Shumkonia mesophila: one gene and its partner. The protein of the gene in region 2 interacts with the protein of the main gene of each other region in a pairwise test. Links are inferred from orthologs where the notes say so. Each region holds a gene or a part of one and is shown on either strand. Other genes may lie near its edges. The genes, in order: ligA and leuS.

Region 1 (12,574 bases), on a different replicon or contig from region 2:
CGGGCGCCGCGCCACCAGATCGCCCCGTAAACGCAGGGCGCGAACTGGACGATCGAGCCATAGGCGCCGAGCAGGAGCTGGACCAGCCCCGCCGCCCCCCAGATGGCCAGGTAGTAGGAAACCGCCCCGACGGCCACCACCGCCCAGCGCATGATGACGATCTGGGCGCGGTCGCTGAGATCCGGCTTCAGCGGGTAGACGACGTCGCGCCCGAACGACACCGAGGCGCCGTGCGTGATGGCGTCGGCCGAGGATTGCGCGGCGGCCAGCGCGCCGGCCCCGATGATGCCGTAAAGAAGGCCGGTCGCCCCCAGGTTGTTGGTGATCAGGTAGGGCAGGATGCCGTCCGGAGTCGTCAGGGCGGTGGACGGGATCACCCCGACCGCCGAGAACCCGATGAACAGCACGGGCACCAGGAAGATCGCGAACAGCGGGTAGGCCAGCACCGTGAGCTTGATCGTCTTTTCATTGGCCGTGTACGACTTCATGAAGAGATGCGGCCACATGATGAAGCCGACGACCGACACCAGGATGGCCGTCGAATAGGCCATCTGCGACATCTTCGAACCTTCGTGCCCGATCTCCAGAAAGCCGGGGCGCTCCGCGGCGATCTGGGCGAACATGGCGCCCGGGCCGTCATGCAGGACGTAGACGAGATAGAGCCCGACACCCCAGGCGACGACGAACATCATGGCGCCTTGCAGAACGTCGCTCCAGGCGGCGCCGCGCACACCGCTGGTGGCGACGTAAATGACGACGATGCCATAGGAGAGAAGGGCACCGACCCAGAACGGGATGTGGCCGTCCGTCATGATGTTGAAGATGTAGGCCATGCCCTTGATCTGCAGGGTCAGATACTGGATGAAGGCCAGCACAGAGACGATGCCGACGATCACCACCAGCGACCTCGACTGATAGCGGTCGCGCAGCATGTCGCCCATGCTGAAATAGCCGCGCGCGGCACCCAGCTTGGCCATCCTGGGGCCGATCAGGTACCAGGGCAGCAGGCCCAGCGCCGTATAGGCCAGGATGTAGAAAGAGGCCGCGCCCCGCGAGTAGGCCCAGGCCGGCCCGCCCAGGAAGGCGAAGGCCGAGAAGATCGTGCCGCCCATCAGGAACCACATGACGACGATGCCCAGGCCGCGGTCGGCGACCGCGTATTCGGAGATCGAGAAGAACGAGCGCCCCTTGCCCGCCAGCATCCCCAACACGAACGCGAAGACGAGGTATCCCCCCATCATCGCCAGCGCAATGATCCATTCCGGCATGTCGGCCTCCTCAGCGCCCGTATTCGTAACGGAAAAAGGCGATCAGGCCGACGAACTCGACGCCGATCCAGAAGACCACCCAGAACAGCGAGAACGGCAGTCCGATCACGATCGGCTGCGCCGAATTGCCCAGCCCGTAGAGCGGAAACATCATGACGAGCAGGATGAATACGGCGAAGACGGCATAGGCTCTCTCGGGTGTCTTTCTCTTCGTTTCAGTGTCAGGCATGTTGTGGCTCCCTGCCGGTTTCATTGCAGCGGCGGCACCCCCATGGGCCGCCGGTCACGGACGCCTCGGCGGTGGAAACGCGACGAGACCCGGCCCGGCAGCCGGCGCCTGCCGAGAGGATCCCGTCGTCGAAGTCGTCGTGAGGTTGGTGTCCTCGGTGCCCATATCGGGATCGAGGCCACGAGAAGCGTTGTCTGCCAACACCGCATGTCGTCTATGGAATCGACGATCCCCGGCTTCATGGGCTGGCCTCCGTCGCCGGCGATGCCGAACCGTTGGCATCGCTCAAAATCTGGCTGACCTGGTACCTTAGGTGCCGCTCCCCGTCGCGCGTCAGTGTAACCGAGGGCCGCGCCGGCCGCAACGAGTGGTATTCCGGGAAAAAATTCTAGCGATGGCTGCCCGACGCGGCCGGCCTCAACCGATAAGGGCCCGCCAATCGGCTTCGCTGAGCGTGGCGACGCCCAGTTCCTCGGCCTTGCGGGCCTTCGAGCCGGCGTCGGCGCCGACGACCACGTAGTCGGTATTCTTCGACACCGAGCCCGCCACCTTGGCGCCGAGCGCCTCGGCCCGGGCCTTGGCTTCGCCGCGGGTCATGGTTTCCAGCGTGCCGGTGAAGACCACGGTCTTGCCGGCGATGGGCGAGGCCTGAACCGCCGGCGCCTGGAACGGCTCGACCGTCAGTTGCCATTCTTTCTTTTCTGTTTCTTTTGTACCGACGAGATCGTCGAGGACCTCGCCATTGTGCTGCTCGGCGAAGAAAGCCAAGATGTCACCGACCATCCCTGGGCCGATGCCGTCGATGTTGATGAGGTCTCGGTAAACTTCTGAATCGGTGTCGCGGGCCGCCGTCATCGCCGCCCGCCATCTCTCAAACGTCCCGTAGTGGCGGGCCAGCAGGCGCGCCGTCGCCCGCCCCACCTGCGGGATGCCGAGGGCATAGATCAGGCGCTCCAGCGCAATCGTCCGCCGCTCGCCGAGCGCGCGCACGAGGTTGCGGACCGACTGCTCTCCCCACCCCTCGCGCTCGGCGATTTCCTCGGTCCGGCCGGGAAGCCTGAAGATGTCGGCCGGCGTCTTGATGAGGCCGTCCTTCCAGAACGCCTCGATGTGCTTGCCGCCCAATCCCTCGATGTCGAAGGCGTCGCGCGACACGAAGTGCCGAAGCCGTTCGACCGCCTGGGCCGGGCAAATCAGGCCGCCGGTGCAGCGCCGGGCGACCTCCCCCTCCTCGCGCACCGCTTGGCTGCCGCATTCAGGGCAGACCTCGGGAAAGACGAAGGGGCGGCTGCCGGCCGGCCGCTTCTCCAGCACCACCTCAACCACCTGCGGAATGACGTCGCCGGCCCGCTGGACGATCACCCTATCGCCCTCGCGAACGTCCTTGCGGGCGATCTCGTCCTCGTTGTGCAACGTCGCGCGCGACACCACGACGCCGCCCACGGTCACCGGCTCGAGATGCGCCACCGGGGTCAGCACGCCGGTCCGGCCCACCTGGATATCGATCCTGTTGAGCACGGTTTCGGCCCGCTCGGCCGAGAACTTGTGGGCGATGGCCCAGCGCGGCGCCCGGCTGACGAAGCCCAGGCGCTCCTGCCAGTCCAGCCGGTTGACCTTGTAGACCATGCCGTCGATGTCGTAATCGAGCGTGGCGCGCTGGCTTTCCATGGCGGCGTAATGGGCAAGCAGCGCATCCGCGCCCGTGCAGACGACAACCAGGGGGTTGGTGCGAAAGCCCCAGCTGCGCAGCAGTTCCAGGAATTCCCCCTGGCTTTTCACCGGCAGCCGGCTGACCTCGCCCCAGGCATAGGCGAACATGCGAAGCGGCCGCTGGGCGGTGATCCCGGCGTCCAACTGGCGCAGGCTGCCGGCGGCGGCGTTGCGCGGGTTGGCGAAGATCTTGCCGCCCCTTTCCTGCTGGCGGACGTTGAGCGCGGCGAAGTCGGCCCGCGACATGTAGACCTCGCCGCGCACCTCGAAGACGGCCGGCACCTCGCCCGCCCGGATCTCGGTGGGGATGTCGTCCAGCGTGCGCAGGTTGGCGGTGACGTTCTCGCCGGCCGCGCCGTCGCCGCGCGTCGCCCCCTGGACCAGCCGGCCTTGCTCGTAACGCAGCGACACCGAAAGCCCGTCGATCTTGGGCTCGGCGACGATTTCCAGCGGCTCCGCCTCCGGCAGGTTGAGGAAGCGGCGGATGCGGGCCAGGAATTCCCGCACGTCCTCGGCGGAAAACGCGTTGCCCAGCGACAGCATCGGCTTGGCGTGGACCACCTTCTCGAAGCCGGCGGCGACGGGAGCGCCGACCCGCCGGGACGGACTGTCGGACCGCACCAACTTGGGAAAGCGCGCCTCGATGGCCTCGTTGCGCCGGCGCAGGGCGTCGTATTCGGCGTCCGATACCGTCGGCGCGTCGTTCTGGTGATAGGCCCGATCATGGGCGGCGATCTCGGCGGCCAGCGCCGCCAGTTCGGCCTCGGCTTCCCGTTGCGTCAGATCCTCGACGGCAAGCATTCGCAGATCGCGCTCGTTCATGCCGCCCCGCCCCCGGCGAGCAGGCTGTCGGCGGCGGCGCGGGCCTCGTCGGTGACCCGGGCGCCTGCCAGCATGCGGGCGATTTCTTCCTTGCGCTCGCCGGCCGAGAGCGCCTCGACCCGGGTGACCGTGGCGGCGCCGTCGATCTTCTTGGAAACCCGCCAGTGATGGGCGCCCCGCGCCGCCACCTGCGGCGAGTGGGTGACGACCAGCACCTGGAAGCGGACGGCCAGGCGGGCCAGCCGTTCGCCGACGGCATCGGCCACGGCGCCGCCGACGTTGGCGTCGACCTCGTCGAAGACGATGGTGGGCACCGGGTCGGCCTGGGCCAGGACCGCCTTCAGGGCCAGCATGAAGCGCGACATCTCGCCGCCCGAACTGATCTTGTTGAGCGGCCCCGGCGGCGTTCCCGGATTGGTCGCCACCTCGAAGGCGACGGCATCCGAGCCGTGCTCGCCCCAGGCCCCCTCCTCCAGCGCGTCGATGCGGGTGCCGAAGCGCGCGCTGCCAAACTTGAGCGGGCCCAGCTCGCCGGCCATCGCCTTGTCCAGGCGCGCCGCCGCGGCCAAGCGCTTCTCGCGCAACGCGCCGGCGGCCGCGACATAGGCCGCGCGGGCCGCCGTCGCTTCCGCCTCCAGGCGGCGCACCCGGCCGCCGCCGTCCTCGATATCGCCCAGCTTCGCCTTGAGCCCGTCGAGGACCGCCGGCAGCCGGTCGACATCGACGCCGTGCTTGCGCGAAAGGGTGCGCAGGGCGAACAGCCGTTCCTCCACCTTCTCCAGGTTGCGCGGATCGAGGTCCATGTCGGCGCTGGCCCGATGCAACAGCACGACGGCCTCGGCGGCCTCGACCGCCGCCCGGTCGAGGGCGGCGAGCGCCGCGTCGAGGCGCCCTTCCGCCTTGTCGGCGACCCGTTCCAGGGCCCGCGCCGCGCCGCGCAACGCCGCTTCCACCCCGGCCCCGGCGGAAAGGTCCGCGGTCGCCTGGTTCATCGCCTCGATCAGCTTCTCGGCGTGCATCATGACGGCGCGCCGCTCGGCCAGTGCCGCCTCCTCGCCGGGCTGGGGCGCCAGGGCCTCCATCTCGTCGACGGCATGGCGCAGGAACTCCTCCTCGCGCCGGGCCTGGGCCAAGTCGGCTTCGGCCCGCTCGAACGCCTCGACGGCCGCCCGCCAAGCGCGATGGGCCCCGGCGGCGGTGGCCCCCTCGGCGGCGAGCCCGCCATAGGCGTCCAGCAGCGCGCGATGGGTGGCGGTATGCATCAGCCGCTGATTGTCGAACTGGCCATGGATTTCGACGCAGGCGTCGCCGATCTGGCGCAGCAGCGAGACGCTGACCGGCTGGTCGTTGACGAAGGCCCGCGAGCGGCCGTCGGCGCCGACGATGCGGCGCAGGATCAGCTGTCCGCCGCCGTCCTCGATCCCCTGCTCGGCCAGCAGCGCCTCCGCCGGATGGCCGCCATCGACGTCGAAGGCCGCCGCCACCGTGGCCTGCGCCGCGCCATGGCGCACCAAGCCGGCTTCGGCCCTTTCGCCCAGGGCCAGCCCAAGGGCATCCAACAGGATGGATTTGCCGGCCCCGGTCTCGCCGGTCAGCACGCACAGCCCCGGCTGGAAGGTCAGATCCAGCCTTTCGATGAGGACGACGTCGCGGATGGACAGGCTGCGCAGCATCCAGCGGACCGGATCACCAGAACTTGAACCAGGACTCTTTTTTCGCGGGGTCGGTCTCGATCTTCTCGACCTTCGGCGGCTCCGCATCGCCTTCCCAGAACTTGTACCAAGCGGTCTCCTGGGGCCGGATGCGCTTCTGCTCGAGCAGTTCGTAGGCGTCGACATACCATTCGCTGCCCGGGAAATTGTGGCCGAGCACCGCCGCCGTGCGCCTCGCCTCCTCGCTCAGGCCGAGCGCCAGGTAGGCCTCGGTCAGCCGCAGCAGCGCCTCGGGGACATGGGTCGTCGTCTGGTGATTGTCGACCACGTAGCGGAAGCGGTTGATCGCCGCCAGATAGTGGCCCTGGCGCAGGTAGTAGCGGCCGATTTCCATGGTCTTGCCGGCCAGATGGTCATGGGTCAGGTCGATCTTGAGCCGGGCGTCCTTGGCATAGGTGCTGTCGGGAAAGCGGGTGATCAGTTCGTCCAGGGTCTTCTTGGCTTCCTGGGTCATCTTCTGATCGCGCCGGACGTCGGAAATCTGCTCGTAATAGCAGAGCGCCTTCAGGTAGTAGGCATAGGGCGTGTCGCGGTTGGACGGGTGAAGCTGGATGAAGCGGTCCAACGCCACGATCGCCTCGTCGTAGGCGCTTTTCTGATAGTGGCCGTAGGCGGCCATCAATTGGGCCTTGGTCGCCCACGACGAATAGGGATGCTGGCGCTCGACCTCGTCGAACTGCCGGGCGGCGGTGTCGTACTTCCCGGTCTGCAGCGCGTCCATGGCCTCGTTGTAGAGCTCCTCGATCGGCCGCTCGACATAGAGCTCCTCCTTGCTCGCGCAGGCGGCGAGCAGAAGGGCAAAGGCGAAAGCCGCGAGGCTGAGCGGTGTCCTTCCACGGGTCATGGGATCGGGTCATTCTCCGGCGGGTTCGGCGATCGCCCGGCGCGATCGGCCCGTTGCCGCGGACTATACCACGGCCGCTTCAAATGTCGTTAGGATGATACGCACAACGCCGCGCCGCGCAAGGCCCTAGGCCCGCCGGCGCGTCACACGTCGATCGAAGAGGAAACCGCCCTCAGGCCGTCGCGGCCAGCCCTACCGGCATATCGTCGGCAATCGAAGCCCGCATCGCCGGCGCTTCCGCCCCCGCCACCCTGACGGTGTCGTAGCACCAGGCGTCGGGCTGGGCGAAAAGCTGCCGCAGCAGGCGGTTGGTCAGCGCATGCCCCGAGCACCGGCCGTCGAACCGCCCGATGATCGGCGCGCCGGCGGTGTAAAGGTCGCCGACCGCGTCCAGCGCCTTGTGACGGACGAACTCGTCCTCATAGCGCAGGCCGTCCTCGTTCAGCACCTTGTCGCCGCTGACCACCACCGCGTTTTCCAGCGAGCCGCCGCGGGCAAAGCCGTTGGCCCACAACTGCTCGACCTCGTGCAGGAAGCCGAAGGTGCGGGCCCGCGACAGTTCCTTCTTGAAGGTGCCGTTGACCAGTCCCAGCAAAAGGGCCTGGCGCCCGACCAGGGCGCTGTCGAAATCGATCTCGAAACCGACCGCGAAGCTGTCGGCCGGATAGAGCGCCGCGATGCCGCTCTTGCCGCCGTCGACGACCACCGGCTTGAGCACGCGCACGCCGCGGCGGGCCACGCCCAGGTCGCGCACGCCGGCACACTCGATCAGGAAAACGAAGGGCTCGGCGCTGCCGTCCATGACCGGCACTTCGGGACCGTTGATCTCGATCTCGACGTTGTCGATCCCGCAGCCGGCCAGCGCCGCCATCAGATGCTCGATGGTCGAAACCACCACCCCCTCGCCGTTGCCGACGACGGTGCACAGCCGCGTATCCACGACATGATCCCAGCGGGCGGGGATGACGGCGCCCTTGCCCGCGATGTCGGTCCGCCTGAAGACGACGCCGTGACCGGCCTCGGCCGGCTTCAGAACCATCGATACCTTGGCCCCGCTATGGAGCGCCACGCCCGAACAGCCGATGGGGCTCTTCAGCGTCTTCTGGGTATCGATGCGCTCGTCGGTCAAGGTCTCGACCCGGCGGCGTCTGATCTCGGAAAATCCCATCTTCGGTGTCTTTCCCCGGTGGTTCCCGGCATCGGCTGCACGCCGAAAAACCCTTGGACCGAAAGCAGTTAAAGAAAAAGTGCCACGAGGGTTGATATACCCACCAACCCCGTGGCACTCAAATCAATCATTGTTTCTAATTGTTTCCGTGCAACCGATTGTTTTTCCTCAGTTTGCTTGCCTCCTCAGGAAGGCCGGAATATCCAGCAGGTCGTCGCCGGACTGGGAGTCCTGCAAACGGTCCGACGGGTCGAGGCCGCCGATCTCGGATTGCTCCTTCGTCGCCGGCATCGGAACCGGCGCCGGCTCGGCCCTCGGCTTGGCCGCCCGGCCGGTTCCGGTCACCTTCTCGAACAGGCTGGGGCCGCGCGGTTTGGCGGCCTCGACGTGGGGCCGTTCGACCGCCCGGGCTCCGTTGGCCATCGCCGCGCCGGCGAACGGATCGGCCCGGCGTGGCGGCATCGGCTGGTCGTTGCGACCGACCGGCCGCGCCGGAATGAAGGTCTCCCGCGCGTTGACCGACGGCGCCGCCGCCGGGGCCGGCACCTGATCGGAGGGTGCCGCCACGAAGTGATCCAGCGCCCCCGGCTCGACCTCGGCGACCGCCTGTTCGGCGGCGACCTCCTCAGGCTTGACGGCGGCCGTTTCCTCGGTTTCGGCGACAACTTGCTGGGTCGCCGGCATCGACACGACGGAACCCAGCGGCGAGGCGTACGCCTCGGCCGGAACGGCCTTCTTGCGCTCGATCGCCCGCTCGGCCCGCGCCTTGGCAAGGACATCCAGCGTCACCGGCGCCGGCTGGGTCTGCGACTGGGTGCTCATGCCGGTGGCCACCACCGAGATGCGCATCTTGCCGTCGAGGCTGGCATCGAAGGTCGAGCCGAAGATGATGAAGGCGTCGCCGTCCACTTCGGCACGGATGCGGTTGGCCGCCTCGTCGACCTCGAAAAGGGTCATGTCGGTGCCGCCGGTGATGTTGATGAGGACGCCCTTGGCCCCCTTCATCGAGGTGTCGTCGAGCAGCGGGTTGGCGATGGCCGCCTCGGCCGCCTCCAGCGCGCGACGCTCGCCCTCGGCCTCGCCGGTGCCCATCATGGCCTTGCCCATCTCGCTCATCACCGAACGGATGTCGGCGAAGTCGAGGTTGATCAGGCCGGGCATCACCATCAGGTCGGTGACCCCGCGCACGCCGGAATAGAGCACGTCGTCGGCCATCTTGAAGGCGTCGGCGAACGTCGTCTTTTCGTTGGCCACCCTGAACAGGTTCTGGTTGGGGATGATGATCAGGGTATCGACGTACTGTTCCATATCGTTGATGCCGGCCTCGGCGATGCGCATGCGGTGCATGCCCTCGAAATGGAACGGCTTGGTGACGACGCCGATGGTCAGGATGCCCATCTCGCGGGCCGCCCGGGCGACCACCGGCGCGGCGCCGGTGCCGGTGCCCCCGCCCATGCCGGCGGTGATGAACACCATGTTGCTGCCTTCCAGGTGATGGACGATCTCGTCCATCGTCTCCTCGGCGGCGGCGCGGCCCACTTCGGGCCGGTTGCCGGCACCCAGGCCCTGGGTGACGGTTGCGCCAAGCTGGATGCGGGTGTCGGTGCGCGCCTGCGCCAACGCCTGGGCGTCGGTATTGGCGACCACGAAATTGACCCCCTCCAACTCGGCCTGGATCATGTTGTTGACGGCGTTGCAGCCAGCGCCGCCGACGCCGAAGACCGTGATACGCGGCCGCAGCTCGGGCACTTCGCTGGTGGTCGGCAGGCTCAGGTTGATGCTCATAATTCCCTCCGAAAAACTGACGAAGCCAAGATATTCCCTGTGTGTTGCCGTCCGCGGGCGGCGATGCCGGGGGTCCGCCCCCTCGGCGGGCCGGTCAGGTCGAACGTTCTCCCTCTAGAAATTCTCACGGAGCCATTGCCCGAAGCGGCCGAACCGCCCGTTGGGCACCTCTGTTGGGCGGTAGGGCGAACTGACCGCCGCCGCCGGGGTTCGAATCGCGTACTTCAGCAGTCCCGCGCAGGTCGAAAAGGCCGGACCGCCGGTCGCCTCGGCCATGCCGCGGATGAACTGCGGCCGGCCGAGCCGGACCTGCTTGTCGAGGATCATTCCGGCCACCTCGCGCACGCCCGACAACTGGCTGGCGCCGCCGGTCAGCACGACGCGCCGCCCGGCCACCTTGTCGAAGCCGGCTTCCTCCAGGCGGGCCCGCACCATCTCGAAGGTCTCCTCGATGCGCGGCCGGATGATGCTGACCAGCATCGAGCGCGGCACCGGATTGGCCTCGGAGTCCGACTCCTCGCCGATGACCGGCACCTTCAGCACCTCGCGGTCGTCGGACGGCGTCGGCATGGCGCTGCCGTAGAGCGTCTTCATGCGCTCGGCATGGGCGACCGGGGTGGAGAGGCCGCGGGCGATGTCGTTGGTGACGTGCATGCCGCCGACCGGGATGCCGTCGGTATGGATCAGCTCGCCGTCGAAATAGACGGCGATGGTGGTGGTGCCGCCGCCCATGTCGATGAGGGTGACGCCCAGCTGCTTCTCGTCGTCGACCAGGCAGGCCAGCGACGAGGCCAGCGGCGAGACCACCCTGGCGTCGATTTCGAGATGACAGTGGGCGATGCAGGTGGCCAGGTTGCGCAACGCGCCGCCGCTGGCGCTGATCACGTGGACATTGGCGCCCAGCCTTTCCCCGAACATGCCGCGCGGGTCGGCCACCCCGCGCTGGCCGTCGATGCTGTAGCCGACCGGCAGGGTGTGGATCATCTCGTGATCGGCCGGGCGGCCGTGGTTGAGCACGTGGGGGTCGAGCACCTGGCGCAGATCGGCGTCGCCGATCTGGTGGCCGGCGATGGAAATCTCGTAGGCGATCAGCCGCGAAACGGGCTCGCCGCCCGACAGGTTGACAATGACCTCGCGGATGTTCTCGCCGGCCATCTGCTCGGCCGCCTCGACGGTGGCGCGGATGGAATCGGCGGCGGCCTCCATGTCGACGATGGTGCCCGAGCGGATGCCGCGCGACAGCTGGTGGCCCATGCCGACGATCTGCAGCCCGGTGTCGCCCCCGGTCCTGGCGATGAAGCAGACCACCTTGGTGCTGCCGATATCGAGCGCGGCAACCAGGCCGTTGCGCACTTTCGGGGTCGTGCCGTTCGTCTTCATCCGTCTACCGCTCTTCGATCCGTCGCCATGGGCTTGCGGGCGTCTCACGTTTCGGTGCCGGGCTCGAGCCCCTCGGACTGGCGCGCCTTCTGCACGATCAGGCGGTCGGGAAGCCTGAGATCGAGCACGCCGACGTCCTTGGCCAGCACGTGATGGGTTCGTTCGTAATCGGCCAGCCGGTTCCAGGCCGATCCCGTGTTCTCCTCGGGCAGGCGCACGTCGATGCCGTTGTCGAGGCGAACGTTCCAGCGCCGGCCGCCGACCCGCACCGCCGCCTTCACCCGCGCCATCAGGTCGGGCTGGTTCCACAGCGTCTCCAGCAGGCGGGCGGTGTGCACCGGGGCGTCCTCGCCGACCACCAGCAGCAGGTGGGCGAAGCGCTCCAGCTTGCCGTCGGGGATCACCTGGCCGTCGCGGTCGATGAGCGCGAACCGGCCCTGGTGCTGCCACACCGCCAGCGGCCGCCGCTCGACGACGCGCAGAAACACGGTGTCGGGCAGCCGGCGCTGCACGGACGCCGATTTGACCCACGGCAGGGCCTCGACCCGTTGCTTGGCGGCATCGGGATCGAAGGCCAGGATGGGGGCGCCGCGGGCCAGGCGCACCGCCTTCAGCAACTCGTCGCGCGGCGTTTCCTGGCGGCCGAGGACCAACACGTTTTCGACCCGGAAGCCCATCTCGGCGGTCGTCGCGATGACCGCCCAGCGGGCCTTGGCGGCGACGTTCGCAGCCCAGCCCGACTGCCACATCCACCAGCCGCCGGCCGTCGCGCCGGCGATCGCCGCGACGGCGGCCAGCGCGACCACATGGCCGCTTTTCCAAAGAGGCTTCACCCGTGGGCGGGGCTGGCCCCTTTTCTTCGACGTCGAGGATGTCCACGGTCTCATCGATCGCACTCCGCACTCTCAACCATCCAGGTGCACAGTTCGGCAAACGAGATGCCGGTATGCGCCGCCTGTTCGGGCACCAGGGACGTCGGCGTCATCCCGGGTTGCGTGTTCACTTCCAGCAGGAAAAGGGTGTCGCCGTCGTAGCGGAAGTCGGCCCGGGCCACGCCCCGGCAGCCGAGCACCGCGCAGGCGCGGGCGGACAGCCGCAACGCCTCGTCGTAGACCTCGGCATCGAGCGGCGCCGGCAGCAGGTGCCGCGAGCCGCCGGCGGCATACTTGGCGTCGTAGTCGTAGAAGCCGTGTTCGGTGGTGATCTCGGTCACCGCCAGCGCCCTGTCGCCCATGACCGCGACCGTCAGTTCGCGGCCGGGGATGAAGCGCTCGACCATCGCTTCCGCGCCGAACGGCCAGCGCTCGATCACCGTGTTGATGTCGCCCTGCTCGCGGATGATGAAGACGCCGACGCTCGAGCCCTCGTTCGGCGGCTTGACGACATAGGGGCGCTCCAGCGGGTCGCCTTCCTTGAGCTCCTCCAGGGTGACGACGGCATCCTCGGCGACCGGAATGTCGGCCGCCCAGAACAACCGCTTGGCCGCCGGCTTGTCCATGGCGAGCGCCGAAGCGAGCAGGCCGGAATGGGTGTAGGGAATGTCGAGGATATTGAGCAGCCCCTGGATGCATCCGTCCTCGCCGAAGCGGCCGTGCAACGCGTTGAAGACGACGTCGGGCCGCGGGAACAGGCGGGTCAGCAGCGCCCCCACGTCGC
Region 2 (15,673 bases):
GATCCGCCCGAGCCCTTTTCCTACCTGAGCGAGCGCATCGCGACGCCGCAGGTGGTCTGCCACATCACTGGCACCACGCCGGAAACCCACGCCCTGATTCGCGCCAACCTCGATCGGGCGCCCCTCTACTCGGGGCAGATCCGCAGCACCGGGCCGCGCTATTGCCCGAGCATCGAGGACAAGGTGGTGCGCTTCGCCGGGCGCGACCGACACCAGATCTTCCTCGAGCCCGAGGGGTTGGACGACGATACCGTCTACCCCAACGGCATCTCCACCTCGCTGCCCAAGGACGTCCAGGCCGCCTTGCTCAAGACCATCCCCGGCCTCGAGGACGCGGTGATGCTGCGGCCGGGCTATGCCATCGAGTACGACTTCGTCGATCCGCGCGAACTTTACCCGACGCTCGAAACCAAGCGGGTGGCGCGGCTTTTCTTCGCCGGCCAGATCAACGGCACCACCGGCTACGAGGAGGCGGCGGGCCAGGGACTGATGGCCGGCCTCAACGCCGCCCGCGCCGTGGCCGGCGACGACGGCCTGGTGCTGGACCGGGCCGAGGCCTACATCGGGGTCCTGATCGACGACCTGGTGACGCTGGGCACCACCGAGCCTTACCGGATGTTCACCTCGCGGGCCGAATACCGGCTGGCCCTGCGCGCCGACAACGCCGACCAGCGGTTGACCGCCAAGGGCGAGGCCGCTGGGTGCGTGTCGACCGGTCGCGCCCGCGTCTTCGCCGCCAAGATGGCCGAGCTCGACACCGAACGGCGGCGCTTGTGCGCCCTGACGGCCACGCCCAACCTGCTGCAACGCCACGGCCTGACGGTCAACCTCGACGGGGTGGCGCGTTCGGCCTTCGACCTCCTCGGCCATGCGGGCATCACGCTCGAGCGGCTGACGGGCGTCTGGCCGGACCTCGCCGTCCTTCCCGCCCCCGTCGGACGGCAACTGGAGATCGAAGCCCTCTACGCCCATTACCTTGAGCGCCAGGAGGCCGACGTCCGCGCCTTCCGCCGCGACGAGGCGTTGGCGCTCGACCGCGATCTCGATTACCGCGCCGTCGCCGGCCTGTCGAACGAGGTCCGTGACAAGCTGGTCCGCGCCAAGCCGGCGACGCTCGGCCAGGCCGCCCGCATCTCGGGCGTCACCCCAGCCGCGCTCACCCTGCTGCTCGCCCATGTCCGTCGCCAGGATGCCCGCCAGGGCGCCTAAGGAGCCCCATGTTTCACGTGAAACACCGCCGCCGCTCCAGGGGTCGATCATGACGACGCCCCCTCCCCTGACCCCGGCGGCCTTCCAGGCGCACACGGGAATATCGGACGACACGCGGGCCCGACTGGAAGCCCTGGTCGCGGTCCTTTTGAAATGGCAGGCGCGCATCAACCTGATCGGCCGCGGGACGGTGGCCGACATCTGGCGCCGCCATATCCTCGATTCGGCGCAGCTGGCGCCCCTGGTGCCGGTGACGGCCGAGACCGTCATCGACCTCGGCAGCGGCGCCGGCTTCCCCGGTCTGGTTCTTGCCCTCCTGGGAATCCGCGGCATCCATCTCGTCGAAAGCGACGGGCGCAAGTGCGCCTTCCTGCGCGAAGCGGCGCGAATTACCGGCGCCGCGGTCGAAATTCACGCCGTGCGGGCCGAGGCCCTGGCGCCCCGAGAGGCCGATGCGATCACGGCGCGCGCCCTGGCGCCTCTTTCCGATCTACTGGATATAGCGTCCCCCTTTCTCGGACCCCATACAGCTTGTATTTTCCCCAAGGGACGCGGCGCCGAACAGGAATTGACGGTGTCGCAAAAAACCTGGATGATGACGGTCAGCCGGTTCGAAAGTGTGACCGACCCCGAGGGGACGATTCTGAAATTGGAGGACATTTCCCGTCGCCATGTCCGCTAATCCGCCTCCCGTGCCGGCCGCAGGGCCTCGCATCATCGCCATCGCCAACCAGAAGGGCGGTGTCGGCAAGACGACGACGGCGATCAACCTGGCCACCGCGCTGGCCGCCATCGGCCAGCGGGTGCTGATCATCGATCTCGATCCCCAGGGCAACGCCAGCACCGGCCTGGGCATCGCCCGCACCGCCCGGCGCGTCAATTCCTACCACCTGCTGATCGGCGATGCGGTTCCCGCCGAGGCTGTCGTCGCCACCGAGATTCCCGGTCTTTTCATGATCACCGCCGGGGTCGACTTGAGCGGCGCCGAGATCGAGCTGGTCAACGAGGAGCGCCGCGAGTACCGGCTGCGCGAGGCGCTGGCCACCGGAGCCGGCGACTTCGACTTCATCCTCATCGACTGTCCGCCGGCGTTGGGGCTGCTCACGATCAACGCCCTGGTGGCGGCGCAGGCGGTGCTGGTGCCGCTGCAATGCGAATTCTTCGCGCTGGAGGGAATCAGCCATCTGGTCAAGACCATCGAGCGAATCCGCAAGGCCTTCAATCCCGGGCTCGAAATCCAGGGCATCGTGCTGACCATGTTCGACCGCCGCAACAACCTGTCGAACATGGTGGCCAGCGACGTGCGCGCGTTCTTCGGCGACAAGGTCTACAAGACGATGATCCCTCGCAACGTAAGGGTCTCCGAGGCCCCGTCGCACGGCCGGCCGGTGCTGGTTTACGATCTGCGCTGTCCGGGCGCCCAGGCGTATCTCAGCCTGGCCAGCGAGGTCATCCGGCGCGAGCGGCTGGAGGCGGCGTGATGGCGGCGGAAGGGCATCGGCGCAACCTGGGGCGCGGCCTGTCGGCCCTGCTCGGCGAGGACGACGAGGCCCCGGCAGGGGGCGAAAGCGGCGCCGGCGGCATCCGCACGCTGCCCATCGAATTCCTGCATCCCAGCCCGTTCCAGCCGCGCCACCGGATGAACGACGAGTCGTTGCAGGAGCTGGCGCAGTCGATCGCCGACAAGGGCATTCTCCAGCCCCTCCTGGTGCGCCGCGACAGCGGGCAGGCCGATTCCTACGAGATCATCGGCGGCGAGAGGCGCTGGCGGGCCGCCCAGCTGGCCCAGGTTCACGAGGTACCGGTCATCATCCGCGAGATGGAGGACCGCGAGGCCCTGGAAATCGCGCTGATCGAGAACCTGCAGCGCGAGGATCTCTCCCCGCTCGACGAGGCCGACGGCTATCGCCGCCTCAAGGACGAGTTTTCCTATACCCAGGAGGAGCTGGCCGCCTCCCTCGGCAAGAGCCGCAGCCACGTGGCCAACACGCTGCGCCTGCTGAACCTGCCGGCGGCGGTCAAGGACATGGTCAACGGCGGCGTGCTGACGGCGGGCCACGCGCGGGCCCTGCTCAACGCCGAGAACCCGGCCGCGTTGGCGGCCATCGTCGCCAAGCGGGGCCTCAACGTGCGCCAGACCGAAAAGCTGGCGCAGGCCAAGGCGAAACCGGCCGCCCAGCGGAGCGGCGGCGCCCGCGACCCCGACACCATCGCGCTGGAGCGCGATCTCTCGAACCTGCTGGGGCTCAAGGTCGGCATTCGCTTCCGCGGCGGCGCCGGCAGCCTGACCATCGAGTACCAGTCGCTCGAACAGCTCGACGAGATCCTCCATCGTCTGAGTCGCGGGGCCACCGGCACGCGGGGCTCGCTGCCGAGCGGCGCCGGTCGTCGCGACGACCCCATCGAACCCCTGCCCGACGATCCGATGGAGGCGCTGGCCGACTTCATGCCGGGCGACGACGACCTGGACTCCCTGGGTTTCGGCGGGTTCGGCCCGGACGATGGCGCGAACGGCGCCGGGGCCGACGATGCCGCGTCGGACGAGCCGCCGGCCTTCCCTTCCGAGGACCCCAAAGAGCCGAAGGATTAATCGCGGCCGGCGCGGCCCGCCTGGGCGATGCGCAGGAGGGCCCGCGAGCATACCGCCACGTCCGGCATGCCGGTCGTCTTGCAGTCCAGTTCGGCCTCCAACAGGATCGACAGCACGCGGGCCAACCGGTCGGCCGGCCACCGCCGGGCCTGGGCCTTGAGGGCGTCGGCGTGCAGGAACAGCACCGGCGGCCGCAGGGCGGACACCGCCTGCTCGACGCTGCGGCCCGCCGCCATCTGGCCGCGCAACCAGTGCAGCCGCTGGAAATGCCGATTGGCGGCGCGCAGAAGGGCGATCGGCGCGACGCCTTCCGTGAAGGCGCGGCCCAAGGCCTTCTCGAGAGCGGCAAGATCGCCGGCGCCGGCGGCGAAGACGGCGCCATCGAGCGAAGTCGCCGCGCTGTCGCCGACGCAGGCGGCGGCGTCCCCGAGGGTGACGGTGCCGGGACCGCCCATGTAGAGGGCCAGCTTTTCCAGCTCGGCCCGCGTCACCGAACGATCCGAACCAAGGTTGCTGGCCAGGAAGGCCAGCGCGTCGGGGGCCGCCTTCAGCCCATGGGCGCCCAGGGTTTCGGCAATCACGGCGCCCAGGCTGCGCGCGTCGTCGGCATAGCACGGAACGGCGGCGGCGTTGGCGGCGTCCTCGAAGGCCCGGCGCAGGGCCGAGCGCTTCGCCAGATCGCCGGCCTCGGCCACCACCAGCGCGCCATCGGCATGGGCGGTGGCGAAAAAGGCCGAGAACAGCCCCGCCATGCCGTCGTTGGCCTCGCGCACCCGGATCAGACGGCGGCCGCCGCCCAGGGAAATAGCGGCGGCCTCGTCGCCAAGCCGGGCCGGGTCGCCCTTGAGGTCGGCGGCGGTCAATTCGACGGCGCGGAACGGATCGGCGGGATCGTCGACGACGGCGCGCGCCAACGTTTCCGCACGCTCCCGCACCAGGCCGCGGTCGGGTCCGTAGACGAGGACGGCGGCGATCTTGGGGTCCGGCCGCCCGACAAAGGCATCCGCGCGGGCGCCGGCGACTTTCACGGCGTCCGCGGGGCGGCCGGCTGTTCCTGCTGCAGCCGGAAAAAGGCGGCGAGCCTGGCCTCGATGTCGAGGGCGACCTCGCGCAGCACTCGCTCGCGGACGTCCTGCTCGGCGGCGAGGGTGGCGAATTCCGAGTTGAGGATGTTGTAGCCGCCCTCGATCGCGCTCGAAGCGGAGAAGACGCTTGCCCCGGTATCGACGCGGGTCAGGGCGTAGGCCGCTGTAATGCGAAGGCTGGTGCGGGTCGGAAACTCGCTTTTGCGCACCGCGATGCCAGATGAACTGTCACTCAAATTGATCCGCAGGACATAGGCCGGATGGGCCGGCCGACCGTAAGTATTCAGGCGGTCCAACAGGTGGTTGCGAAGAATCTGCCCGCTGCGATCGGCGATGGGTTCGATGCGGATCGACGCCAGCTCGGCTACGGTCGGGCCCCGCTTGCCGCCGCCGTACAGCGGCTGGAACCCGCAGGCCGCCAGAAAGCTGGCCGCGACGACGGCGGTTAAGAGTCTAGACCACCACATTGACGATCCTGTTTGGCACCACGATGACCTTGCGCGGCGCCCGCCCCTCCAGCGCCTTGGCGACATTGGCGACCGACAACGCCGCCGCCTTGACTTCCTCGCCGTCCATGTCCTTCGGCAGATCGATCGTGCCGCGCAGCTTGCCGTTGACCTGCACGGCGATGACGACGGTGTCCTCGTGAAGCAGCGAGGCATCGATCGCCGGCCAAGGCGTATCGACCAGCAGGGTGGCGTGCCCCAGGCGCTGCCACAATTCCTCGGCCAAATGCGGCATCATCGGTCCGATGAGACAGACCAGGGTGTCGAGCGCTTCGCGCAGGACCCATCCGGCGCCCGCCTCGCTGCGGTCCAGGCCGTCGACCAGGTTGGTCAGCTCGCGAATACGCGCCACCGCCTTGTTGAAATGGAAGCGCTCCAGATCGTCGGAAACCGCGGCGACCGTCTTGTGAATGGCCCGGTTGAGCTTGTCGGCCGCCGGGGATATGGCTTCCGGCGCCGGCGTTCCGGGTTCGGCGAGCGCGACCCCCGGCTCCTCGATCATCCGCCACAGCCGGTTGACATAGCGCCAGGCGCCGTCGATGCCGGCATCGGTCCAGTCGAGATCGTGATCGGGCGGGCTGTCGGACAGCATGAACAGCCGGGCGGTGTCGGCACCATAGGCCGCCAGCGTCGCCTCGGGGTCGACCACGTTGCGTTTGGACTTGCTCATCTTTTCGGAACGGCCGACCGTCACCGGCGCCCCGGTCTTGGCGTGCGCCGCCGTGCCGTCGGGGGCCTCGATGACGTCGGTCGGGAACAGCCAGCGGCCGGTGGCCCCGTCGCGGAAGGTGCGATGGCAGACCATGCCCTGGGTCATCAGGCCGGCGAACGGTTCCTTGATGCCCAGGTAGCCGCAGTCCTTGAGCGCGCGGATGAAAAAGCGCGAATACAGCAGATGGAGAACCGCGTGCTCGATGCCGCCGATGTATTGATCGACCGGCAGCCAATAGTCGACGGCGGCGCGCGCGAAGGCCTGCGCGGTTTCGTGCGGCGCGCAGAACCGCGCGAAGTACCACGACGATTCGAAGAAGGTATCGAAGGTATCGGTCTCGCGCCGGGCCGGTCCGCCGCACTGCGGGCAGGCGACGTGCTTCCAGGTCGGGTGGTTCTCGAGCGGGTTGCCCCGCCCGTCGAAGGTCACGTCTTCGGGCAGGCGCACCGGCAGGTCGGCCTCGGGAACCGGCACCGCGCCGCAACGTTCGCAATGGATGACCGGGATCGGGCAGCCCCAATAGCGCTGGCGGGACACCCCCCAGTCGCGCAGCCGGTAATTGATGGCCTTCTCGCCGGAGCCCTGGGCGGCCAGCCGCCGGATGGCTTCGGCCTTGGCATCCTCGACGGCCATGCCGTCGAGGAAGGAAGAATTGATCAGCCGGCCGTCGCCGGTATAGGCGACGTCGCCGACCGCAAAGGCGGCCGGCTCGACGTCGGCGGGCGCCACCACGGGCACCACGGGAAGGGCATATTTGCGGGCGAAATCGAGGTCGCGCTGATCGTGCGCCGGGCAGCCGAAGATGGCGCCGGTGCCGTATTCCATGAGCACGAAGTTGGCGACGTAAACCGGCAGTTCCTTGCCCGCCACGAAGGGGTGCAAGGCCCGAAGTCCCGTATCGAAGCCCTTCTTTTCCACCGTCTCGATGGCGGCCTCGCTGGTCCCTAAGCGATTGCACTCGGCGATGAAGTCGGCGAGCCCGGCGTTGGAACGCGCGGCCTCCAGGGCCAGCGGATGGTTGGCGGCGATGGCGCAGAAAGAGGCGCCGAAGATGGTGTCGGGCCGGGTGGTATAGACCCGCAGCCTGTCCTTGCGCCCGGCCAGATCGAAGATCATGTAGGCGCCTTCGGAGCGGCCGATCCAGTTGGCCTGCATCAGGCGCACCCGTTCGGGCCAGCGCTCCAGCGTGGCCAGCGTCTCCAGCAGATCGTCGGCATAGGCGGTGATCTTGAGGAACCACTGGCTCAACTGGCGCTTTTCGACCGCGGCGCCGGAGCGCCAGCCCTTGCCGTCGATCACCTGCTCGTTGGCCAGTACCGTCTGTTCCACGGGGTCCCAGTTGACCCAGGATTCCCGCCGGTAGGCCAGGCCCGCCTTGAGGAAGTCGAGGAACATCTTCTGTTCGTGGCGGTAGTATTCTGGCTCGCAGGTGGCGAGTTCGCGCGACCAGTCGTAGGAAAGCCCCATGCTCTGGAGCTGCCGGCGCATGGTGTCGATGTTCTGGCGCGTCCACTGGGCCGGCGGCACTTTGTTCTCGATGGCGGCGTTCTCGGCCGGCAGCCCGAAGGCGTCCCAGCCCATGGGATGCAGCACATTGAAGCCGCGGGCCCGCTTATAGCGGGCGACCAGGTCGCCCAGCGCGTAGTTGCGCACATGGCCCATATGGATGCGCCCCGACGGGTAGGGAAACATCTCGAGCACGTAGTACTTTGGACGGGCCGGGTCCTCGGTGGCCGCGAAGCATTGCCGCTCGGCCCAGATCTTCTGCCATTTGGCTTCGGTTTTCTTGAAATTATAGCGAGCCATGGTCTCTTCGATGTCGGCTTGTTGTCGCCTTTTGTCATGCCCGGACTTGTTCCGGGCATCCACGTCCTTCCGGAGGTCGTGGATGGCCGCGGCAAGCACGGCGACGGCGTGGAGGATTGTTCGGCCGGCCGGGCGTCCTCTATTTCCTCAACGTCTCGTTGCGAAGCTGGCGGGCCTTGGTCAGGATCGCGTCCTCGATCTTGGAGGCGACCTTGATGTCGAGCGGCTGGTCGCGCCACGCCTCGCCTTCCCGGACCTGCCGGAAGACGGCGACCCTGACGCCATCGGCGCGCAGCGCCCGGCCGAGGATATAGACGTTCAGCTTGAAGCGCTGGTCCGGCGGGCTGTCCGACGGGGTGTGCCAGTCGGTGATGATGACGCCGCCGAAGGGGTCGGCGGAACTGACCGGCAAGAACAGCAGGGTGTCCAGCGAGGCCCGCCACAGGAAGGAATTGACGCCGATGCCGCTCCCCTCGAGGTCCTCCTTGGAATGATCGGTGCCACCTAGGATGAAGGCGTCATCGCCGAAAATCCTTCCCATCGACCCCTGCTTACGGATATCGGTGGGGTTTTGCGTCCGTGGATCGGCGGGGGTCGTGGTCTCGATGCCGGAACAGGCGGCCATCCCCAAAAGGATCGCTGCCCCAGCCAAGGGCACGAGAAATCTAGTTTTCGACATCATGCGGCGCATTATAGGTCAACATTTCGTGAAGTTTCCAGGGCATTCTATACGCAAGAAAGCCGCGGCTTGCGCCGCGGCCCTCCCGAACTTCAAAAGGTCGAAAGACCTTAGAAGCTGACTTGCGTGCCAACCAGGAACATGTTGGCTTCGCTGTCTTTGCTGTCATCGGTACCACCGTCGTCGAGATCGATATAACGGTAGGCGGCATAGAAATCGAGGCCGGGAGCGGCGGCATAGCCGGCGCCGACCTGCAGCCAACTGACCTCATCGTCATCCGCACCGCCGTCGTTGGCTTCCGACTGCATGTAGACGACCGACACCCCGTAGGGGCCGGTCTTGTAGGCGACGCCAACATCCCACCAGGAACCGGCATCGTAGCCAGCGTCCTTATTCGTGGTAGTCAGGCCGGAGTCACCCTGGTCCTGGTAGGAACCGGCGACCGAGAAGCCGGCGTAGGAGATCTTCAGACCGCCGCCGTAAGCTTCGGCGTCTTCGTATTCGATGGTGCCGTTGCCCTCGTAATCGCCGCGAACGTAACGGGCGTTGGCCTCGACGCCAACACCGTTGAAGGTCGCGGCATACCGCCCAGCGACGCCGATCTGGTTGCTCTGAGTGCCCTTGATGCCGCCCTTTCCCTCGTCGGAGCTGAAGTCGCTGTTAAACTGGTCGCCGGTGTCCGGGGTGTAGCTGACGGCCAACTGAAACCCGCTGAAGCTCGGCGTGTAGTAGCTGATCTTGTTGGCGTCGTCGCCATTGAGGAAGTCGGTGCCGATGTAAGCGCTGTTCATTCCGCCGATCATGGTGGAGCCGTTATCGCCATCCCAGGCGCCGTCCTTGTCGGCGCTGATCGACCAAGCGCCCAGCTTCCACGTGTTGTGCACGCCGTCCTGCGAGCCCATTTCCAAGCGGCCCCAACCGCCGGAGAGGAACACGTTGGCCTCGTCGTAACCGACCTTGCTGTCGCTGCCACCTTCCTGCAACTCGACATAGAAGCCGTACTCGAGGCCGTTATCGGCCTTCGCCGACCCACGGAAGTGGATCTCGACGTCGTCCATCTGGAAGCCGACACCGCGGCTGTTGTCGTTCGGATCAATGTCCTGATCCGAACCCCAGGCCTCGAAGCGCAGGTAGCCGTCCATTTCGAGCTTCGGCTTCTCGGCTGCCCACACCGGAGCGGCGAGAAGGACGGAGGCGCCGACGATGGCGCTGGTACCCAGAAGAATCTTCTTCATCATCCTCATTCCTTCAGTTTCAGGCTGATTTCAGCCCCCTTGTTTACCCCTGATTTGCCCCACGACCCACCGACCGTGTCGGCCCTGCGAACGTCGCATACGCGAGGAAATCGACAGCATAAAACCGCTATTTTTGATGCTTTGCAACGGCCCCGCGGCCCGGGCTGTATCTTTTCTGCCAGGGTGTGTTATTTCCGCAACAAGCGCGGCGCGGCGCCGCGGAGCCGAAACGCGGGAGGCCGCGGTCTCCCGCGGCCTCCCAATCCGTCCTTCGAACGAAGAACGCTAAAGCGAAATGCGATCCGACGGAACCCGCCCCGTTCTAGAAGCTGACCTGGGTGCCAACCATGAACAGGTTGGCCTCGTTGTCGCTGGCGTTGCCGGCGCGGTCGAGGCCGACGTACTGGTAGGCGGCGTAGAGGTCGAGCCCCGGCGCCGCGGCATAGAGGCCGCCGACCGACAGGAAGTCGACCTCGTCGTCCTGTACGCCGCCCGGCTGGGCCGCCCACGAGCGCATGTAGGCCACCGAGACCTTGTAGGGGCCGGTGCCGCAGGCGAGGCCGACGTCCCACCAGCCGCCGGCATCGGCGCCGTCGGCGGTATTGGCCTTGGCGATGCCGGTGTCGCCGTTGTCGGTGTAGGAACCGGCTAGCTCGAAGCCGGCGTAGCCGACTTTGACGCCGGCGCCCCACGCCCGAACGTCTTCGAGCTCGGTGGTGGGATCGCCGGTATCGTTGAGGCCGTAGCGCCCGGTGATGCCACGCGCCGACACCTCGACGTCGATGTCGCTGAAGGTGGCGGCGTACTTCAGGGCGACCTCGACCACGTTCTCGGGATCGGCGGTCTCCGCCTTGAAGTCGCTATTGAAGAAGGCCGTGCTATCCGGCGTATAGCTGACGGCGGCGCCGAAGCCGGAGAACTCCGGGGTGTAGTAGGTGACCTTGTTGGCGTCGTCGGTGTTGCCGGCCATGTTGCTGCCGATGTAGGCGGCGTTGTCAACGGTATCGAACATCAAATCGCCGTCCCAGCCGGCGTGCAAGTCGGCCATGATGGAGACGGCGCCCACCTTGAACACGTCCTCGGCACCGGGGGCGGAGCCCAGCTCCAGGCGGCCCCAACCGCCGGCAAGATAGACGTTGGCGACGTCATAGCCGACCTTGCTGTCGGACCCGCCTTCCTCCAGCTCGACGTGGAAGCCGTATTCGAGGCCGTTGTCGGCCTTGGCAGAGCCGTCGAAATGGACATGAACGTCGTCCATTTCGAACGCCGTGCCGCGGTTGTTGCCGTTCGGAGCGACGTCCTGATCCGAACCCCAGGCCTGGAAGCGCAGGTAGCCGCTCATCTCGAGGGTAGGCTTTTCGGCCGCCAGCGCCGCACCGGAGACCAGGAAGGACGCAGCAACCGCGGCCATGGCGGTTGTGCAAAGCAAATTCCTTTTCATAACAATGTCCTCTCTCATTTCGCAACGAGCCACCGGGTCCGTACCGGACCCGGCCACAGGGTTTCCGTTTATTCGCCCTGCTGCCTCTGCGGGCATCCCGCCGAAACGCACAACCTTCCCCCAAGGCGACGACTGAACCTTAACGGAGATTTTCGAACGGCGGCAATTGCCTTTGATTCGCGTTCGTATTTTTTTCGGCCACACCGTAACGAAAATGCCACACGGCATATGTGGAAATGTCAGTCTTCGACGACCGCGAAGGATGCTGGCTCGAGGCCGGCTCGATGGCGCGCCCACATTTGTTCGAACCCCCGTTCGAGATTGCGGGCAAAGCGGACGGTGTCGAAGAGCGGCGACCTTTCGCGATTCTCGTTCAACAGCCGTCGAACCTCGGCGAGTTCGCCCCGATCCCGGGCCAGCCGCACAGCCAACTCCCGGTAATCGTCCAGGCTGTGTGTTACCAGTTGCTCCAGCCCAATTGCCTTGAGCAGGCTCGCTCCGACGCGCGAGGCGAAATGCCCACCCAGCAACGATATCACCGGAACGCCGGCCCATAACATGTCGCTCGTGGTCGTATGACCGCCGAAAATCCGGGTATCCAACGCCAAATCCGCCAGTCCGCTACGCGCCAAGTGATCTTCCTTCGCGGCAAGGCGGGCGGCGAAGACAAGGCGGGTGGCGGCAACGCCCAGGGCTTCCGCATGGCGGCGCAGGTTTTCCTTGCCCGTTGGGCTGACATCGGCCAGCCAAAGCACGGAATTCGGAACGCGGCGCAGGATGTCCATCCATACCCTAAACATGATCGGCTCGATCTTCTCGTTTCGGCAGAACGAACAGAAGGCGACGGCGTCGTCGGGCAATCCGCATTCTCTCCTCGCCGGACGTTCTTCGGAAAGCGGATGAGGGCTGGTGACCATATAACAACCCGGCAGGTGAACGAGCTTTTCAGCGAAGAATCGGGCATGCTCCATTGGGGCAACGACGCTGTCGCCGATAACGTAGTCCATGAAATCCGCGCCCGTTGTCCCCGGATATCCCAAATAACCAACTTGTACGGCGGCCGGTTTCAGGGCCAGGACATCGAGCCGGTTCCGGGTCGTAAGGCCGTTCAGGTCGATCAGGATGTCAACGCCGTCCTCGCGGATTCGCTGCGCCGCCGCCGCCGTTCCCGCGGCCACGAGATCGACGAAAGCGTCGCATCCGGACTCGACCCGATGGCGGTACGCGCTACCGTCATCGGGGCCGGCCGAATAGGCGATCACCCGGAATCGGTTCCGGTCGTGCCGGGAGAACAGACCGCTAACCAGATGGCCAACGGGATGGTTGCGAAAATCGCTCGACAGGTAGCCAAGGGTGATCCGGCCATCCCCCGGCCGCGTGGCAACGGCCGGCAGGCTTTCACGGAGCGCATTCGTTGCCGCAACGACGGATTGACTATGGGCGCGAGCATTCCGCAGGAGGTAAATCGGGTCCATGTCCCGGCCCATAGCGTCGAACGATTCCTCGGCGGGCGATTCCCCCCTTTCCAGTGTTTCCAGGGCGGCTTGTCGGACCAGGCGCCTATATTGACCGGCCTCCTCCCAGGCACAAATCTGTTCCAGCATCTTAAGATAGCCGCAGTTGGCCTGTGGATGGGACGGCTCGATAGCCAGAACCGTTCGCAAGACTTCCAGCGTCTCCTCACGCTTGCCCATTAGCTCCAAGACTTCCGCGAACCCCATTAGGACTCGCAGGTTCGTCGGGATGAGGGCGATAAACCGCCGGAAACACCCCACGGCATCCCGCGGCTGGCCCAACAGGCGCAGCAGGCGCGCGAAGCCAAGCAATGCCGCCTCATGGTCCGGCTTGATCTCGACGGTCCGGCGAAAAGCCCCGGCGGCTTTCTCCGGCAGGCCCATGGCCTGATATGCCAAGCCGAGACTGTGAAAAATTTGCGCGTCGTTGGGCTGGGTTCTCAGCGCCCGCTCGTATTCCTCGATCGCCTCCTCCAGCCGCCCCGCCTCCTTCAGCAGGTTGCCCAGGTTGTAGTGGGCGTCGGCGTAACCGGGGGCGAGGTTGAGCGCCTCGCGGAAGGCCGCCTCCGCTTCCGCCGCGCGGCCGCTCTTTTGCAGCGCGTTGGCCAGGTTGTTGTGGACCTCCGGGCGGCGCAGGCCGCGCTCCAGGGCTTTCCCGATCAGCCGCAGGGCGGCGTCGAGATCGTCCTCCTCATAAGCGGCGACGCCGGCCATGTGCAGCAGTTCCGGGTTGTCCGGCTGGCCCGCCAGGGCTCGCGCATAGAGGGCCCGCGCCTCCTTGGGCCGCCCGGCCCGGTGGTGTTCGAAGGCGGCCCGGAACAGCGCTTCCGGCGTGGCCGGCGCCATGCCGGTTTCCGATCGCTGCTTGCGGCGCTCCCTGCGGTTCATCCCTCGGGTCCTTCGGATGCGTTCATCGATGGCGGGTTCTGTCTAGCAGCCCGCCCGGGCGCCGGCAATCCCGGCCAGCGCGCCCAAGGCGGCGAAACCGGCCGCTCCCGTGCCCTTGAGGCGGCGGGCGGAGTGCCGGTCGATGCCGCCCAGCGCATAGACCGGCAGCGGCGATCGGCGGCACCAGGCGACGAAGCGGATGGCCCCGATGCCGGCGGCGCCGGGGTGGCTGGCGGTGGGAAACACCGGGGACAGCAGGGCGGCGTCGGCGCCGGCCTTGGCCGCCCGCCAAAGGGCGGCCGGCGAATGGGCGGCAGCGGTGACCAGGAAGCCAGGCCGGCGAAGGCCGCCCCCGCCCCGGGCCGGCGGGCCGCGCCGGGCCGCCGCTTCCGGCAGGTGGACGCCGCCGGCGCCGACGGCGGCGGCCAGCCGCCAGTCGCCGGCGATCAGCAGCCGCACGCCGCGGCGCCGGCAAAGGGCGGCCAGCCGGCGGGCCAGGGCGGCCCGTCCCGGCGCGTCGTAATGGCGCAGGATGACCGCCGCCCCTCGCGGCAGCCGGCGGATGGTGGCGGCGGGATCGGGCAGGCGCGCTGCGTCGGTGACCAGGATGAGCGGGGGAAGCCGGCCGGCCCCCGGAAGGGGATCGTGCAAATTGAGAAGCCGCCGCCGTTCTGCTAGGTTCGCCCGCACGGTTTCCTTCCCTCCCCTGGGCCTCCGCCCGCTTCAAATCGGTTATCGCACATGACTGAAGACAACGGTATCGCCGCAAATCTCGCCGCCGTCAAAGGCCGCATCGCCGAAGCCGCGCGGGCGGCCGGACGGGCGCCCGAAACGGTCGAGCTGGTGGCCATCAGCAAGACCAAGCCGGCCGAGGCGATTCTCGCCGCCATCGCCGCCGGCCAGCGGGTCTTCGGCGAGAACCGCGTCCAGGAGGCCGAGGAGAAGTGGCCGGTCCTCCGCGCCGCCCACCCGGAGGTGTCGCTCCACCTGGTCGGACCCTTGCAGCGCAACAAGCTGCGCCGCGCCGTCGCCCTCTTCGACGTCATCCAGTCCGTCGACCGCGAGAAACTGGCCGCCGCACTGGCCGAGGAAATGGCCGCAAGCGGCCGGCGGCTCGGCTGCTTCGTTCAGGTCAACACCGGCGAGGAGCCGCAGAAGGCGGGCGTCCTGCCCACCGAGGTCGACGCCTTCGTGGCGGCCTGCCGGAACCGCTTCGGCCTCGACGTCAGGGGTCTCATGTGCATCCCGCCGGTCGACGAGGAGCCGTCGCTCCATTTCGCTCTGCTGGCCGAAATGGCCCGCCGCAACGGCCTTGCTCAGCTCAGCATGGGGATGAGCGACGATTTCGAGGTCGCCGTGCGCTTCGGCGCCACCCACGTCAGGGTCGGCACCGCCCTTTTCGGCGGCCGCCCGCCGCTTGACCCCCAGGCGGGATGACGACCAGCCGCCAGTCGGGCCGCCAGGCCGCCAGGATGTCCTTGAGATCGGGAAGCGCCAGGGCGACGCAGCCCTCGGTCGGGGCGTAGCCGGGCGCCGCCACGTGCAGGAAGATGGCGCTGCCCCGGCCGGCGACCGGCGGGGCGTCGTTGTGGCCGATCACTGCCAGCAGGTCGTAAAGGCCATCCTCGCGCCACAGGGTTTCGTGGCGGGCGGCGAACGGCCGGCGGATGGCGCAATTGTAGGCGGGATCGGCGGTATCGTCGCACCAGCCGTCGGCGGCCTCGAGCGGGCGCGCCGGCAGGTGGACGGCCGGCGGCGCCAGGCGGTCGGGCCGGTAGAGGACTTGGCGCAGCGCGAAGCGGCCGGCCGGCGTGGCGCCGTCGCCCTCGCGCTTGGCCGTGGCGACGCCGCCGCGCCCCACCGCGCAACGCATCGTCCGGCCACCCCAGGCCAGGGTTCCGTCGGCAAAGACCTTGATGTCCATGGAAGGGTTTTAGCGCGCCGCGGGAGCCGCCGCCTAGGCCGTCAATTCGTGGCCGCCGCCATCGTCCCGTCGGTTTTGGCCTGC

The links.
Region 1: the proteins of leuS (region 2) and ligA interact in binary tests that used the Escherichia coli proteins (3 or more experiments, as listed by UniProt). The link is inferred for Shumkonia mesophila from one-to-one orthologs.

Annotation. Positions count from the first base shown.
Region 1 is NZ_JAOTID010000013.1:89,301-101,874, forward strand. Bases 1,462-4,395 are described here. They hold ligA (NAD-dependent DNA ligase LigA), read right to left. Parts: upstream 4,009-4,395; coding sequence 1,915-4,008; downstream 1,462-1,914. Other genes in these bases: ODR01_RS19140 (hypothetical protein), read right to left, coding at 1,462-1,497; recN (DNA repair protein RecN), read right to left, coding at 4,026-4,395. In the rest of the region: ODR01_RS19135 (sodium:solute symporter family protein), read right to left, coding at 1-1,268; more of ODR01_RS19140, read right to left, coding at 1,279-1,461; more of recN, read right to left, coding at 4,396-5,702; ODR01_RS19155 (outer membrane protein assembly factor BamD), read right to left, coding at 5,716-6,585; lpxC (UDP-3-O-acyl-N-acetylglucosamine deacetylase), read right to left, coding at 6,758-7,753; cell division protein FtsZ, read right to left, coding at 7,922-9,538; cell division protein FtsA, read right to left, coding at 9,653-10,918; ODR01_RS19175 (cell division protein FtsQ/DivIB), read right to left, coding at 10,963-11,724; ODR01_RS19180 (D-alanine--D-alanine ligase), read right to left, coding at 11,802-12,574. UniProt on the Escherichia coli protein: DNA ligase that catalyzes the formation of phosphodiester linkages between 5'-phosphoryl and 3'-hydroxyl groups in double-stranded DNA using NAD as a coenzyme and as the energy source for the reaction.
Region 2 is NZ_JAOTID010000001.1:539,614-555,286, forward strand. Bases 5,124-8,244 are described here. They hold leuS (leucine--tRNA ligase), read right to left. Parts: upstream 7,909-8,244; coding sequence 5,338-7,908; downstream 5,124-5,337. Other genes in these bases: lptE (LPS assembly lipoprotein LptE), read right to left, coding at 5,124-5,351; ODR01_RS02445 (DUF3576 domain-containing protein), read right to left, coding at 8,048-8,244. Outside these bases: tRNA uridine-5-carboxymethylaminomethyl(34) synthesis enzyme MnmG, read left to right, coding at 1-1,209; 16S rRNA (guanine(527)-N(7))-methyltransferase RsmG, read left to right, coding at 1,277-1,891; ODR01_RS02420 (ParA family protein), read left to right, coding at 1,881-2,690; ODR01_RS02425 (ParB/RepB/Spo0J family partition protein), read left to right, coding at 2,690-3,799; holA (DNA polymerase III subunit delta), read right to left, coding at 3,796-4,827; more of lptE, read right to left, coding at 4,824-5,123; more of ODR01_RS02445, read right to left, coding at 8,245-8,449; ODR01_RS02450 (porin), read right to left, coding at 8,698-9,825; ODR01_RS02455 (porin), read right to left, coding at 10,145-11,263; ODR01_RS02460 (O-linked N-acetylglucosamine transferase, SPINDLY family protein), read right to left, coding at 11,503-13,665; ODR01_RS02465 (thiamine phosphate synthase), read right to left, coding at 13,708-14,316; ODR01_RS02470 (YggS family pyridoxal phosphate-dependent enzyme), read left to right, coding at 14,407-15,102; ODR01_RS02475 (L,D-transpeptidase family protein), read right to left, coding at 15,044-15,589; ODR01_RS02480 (hypothetical protein), read right to left, coding at 15,631-15,673.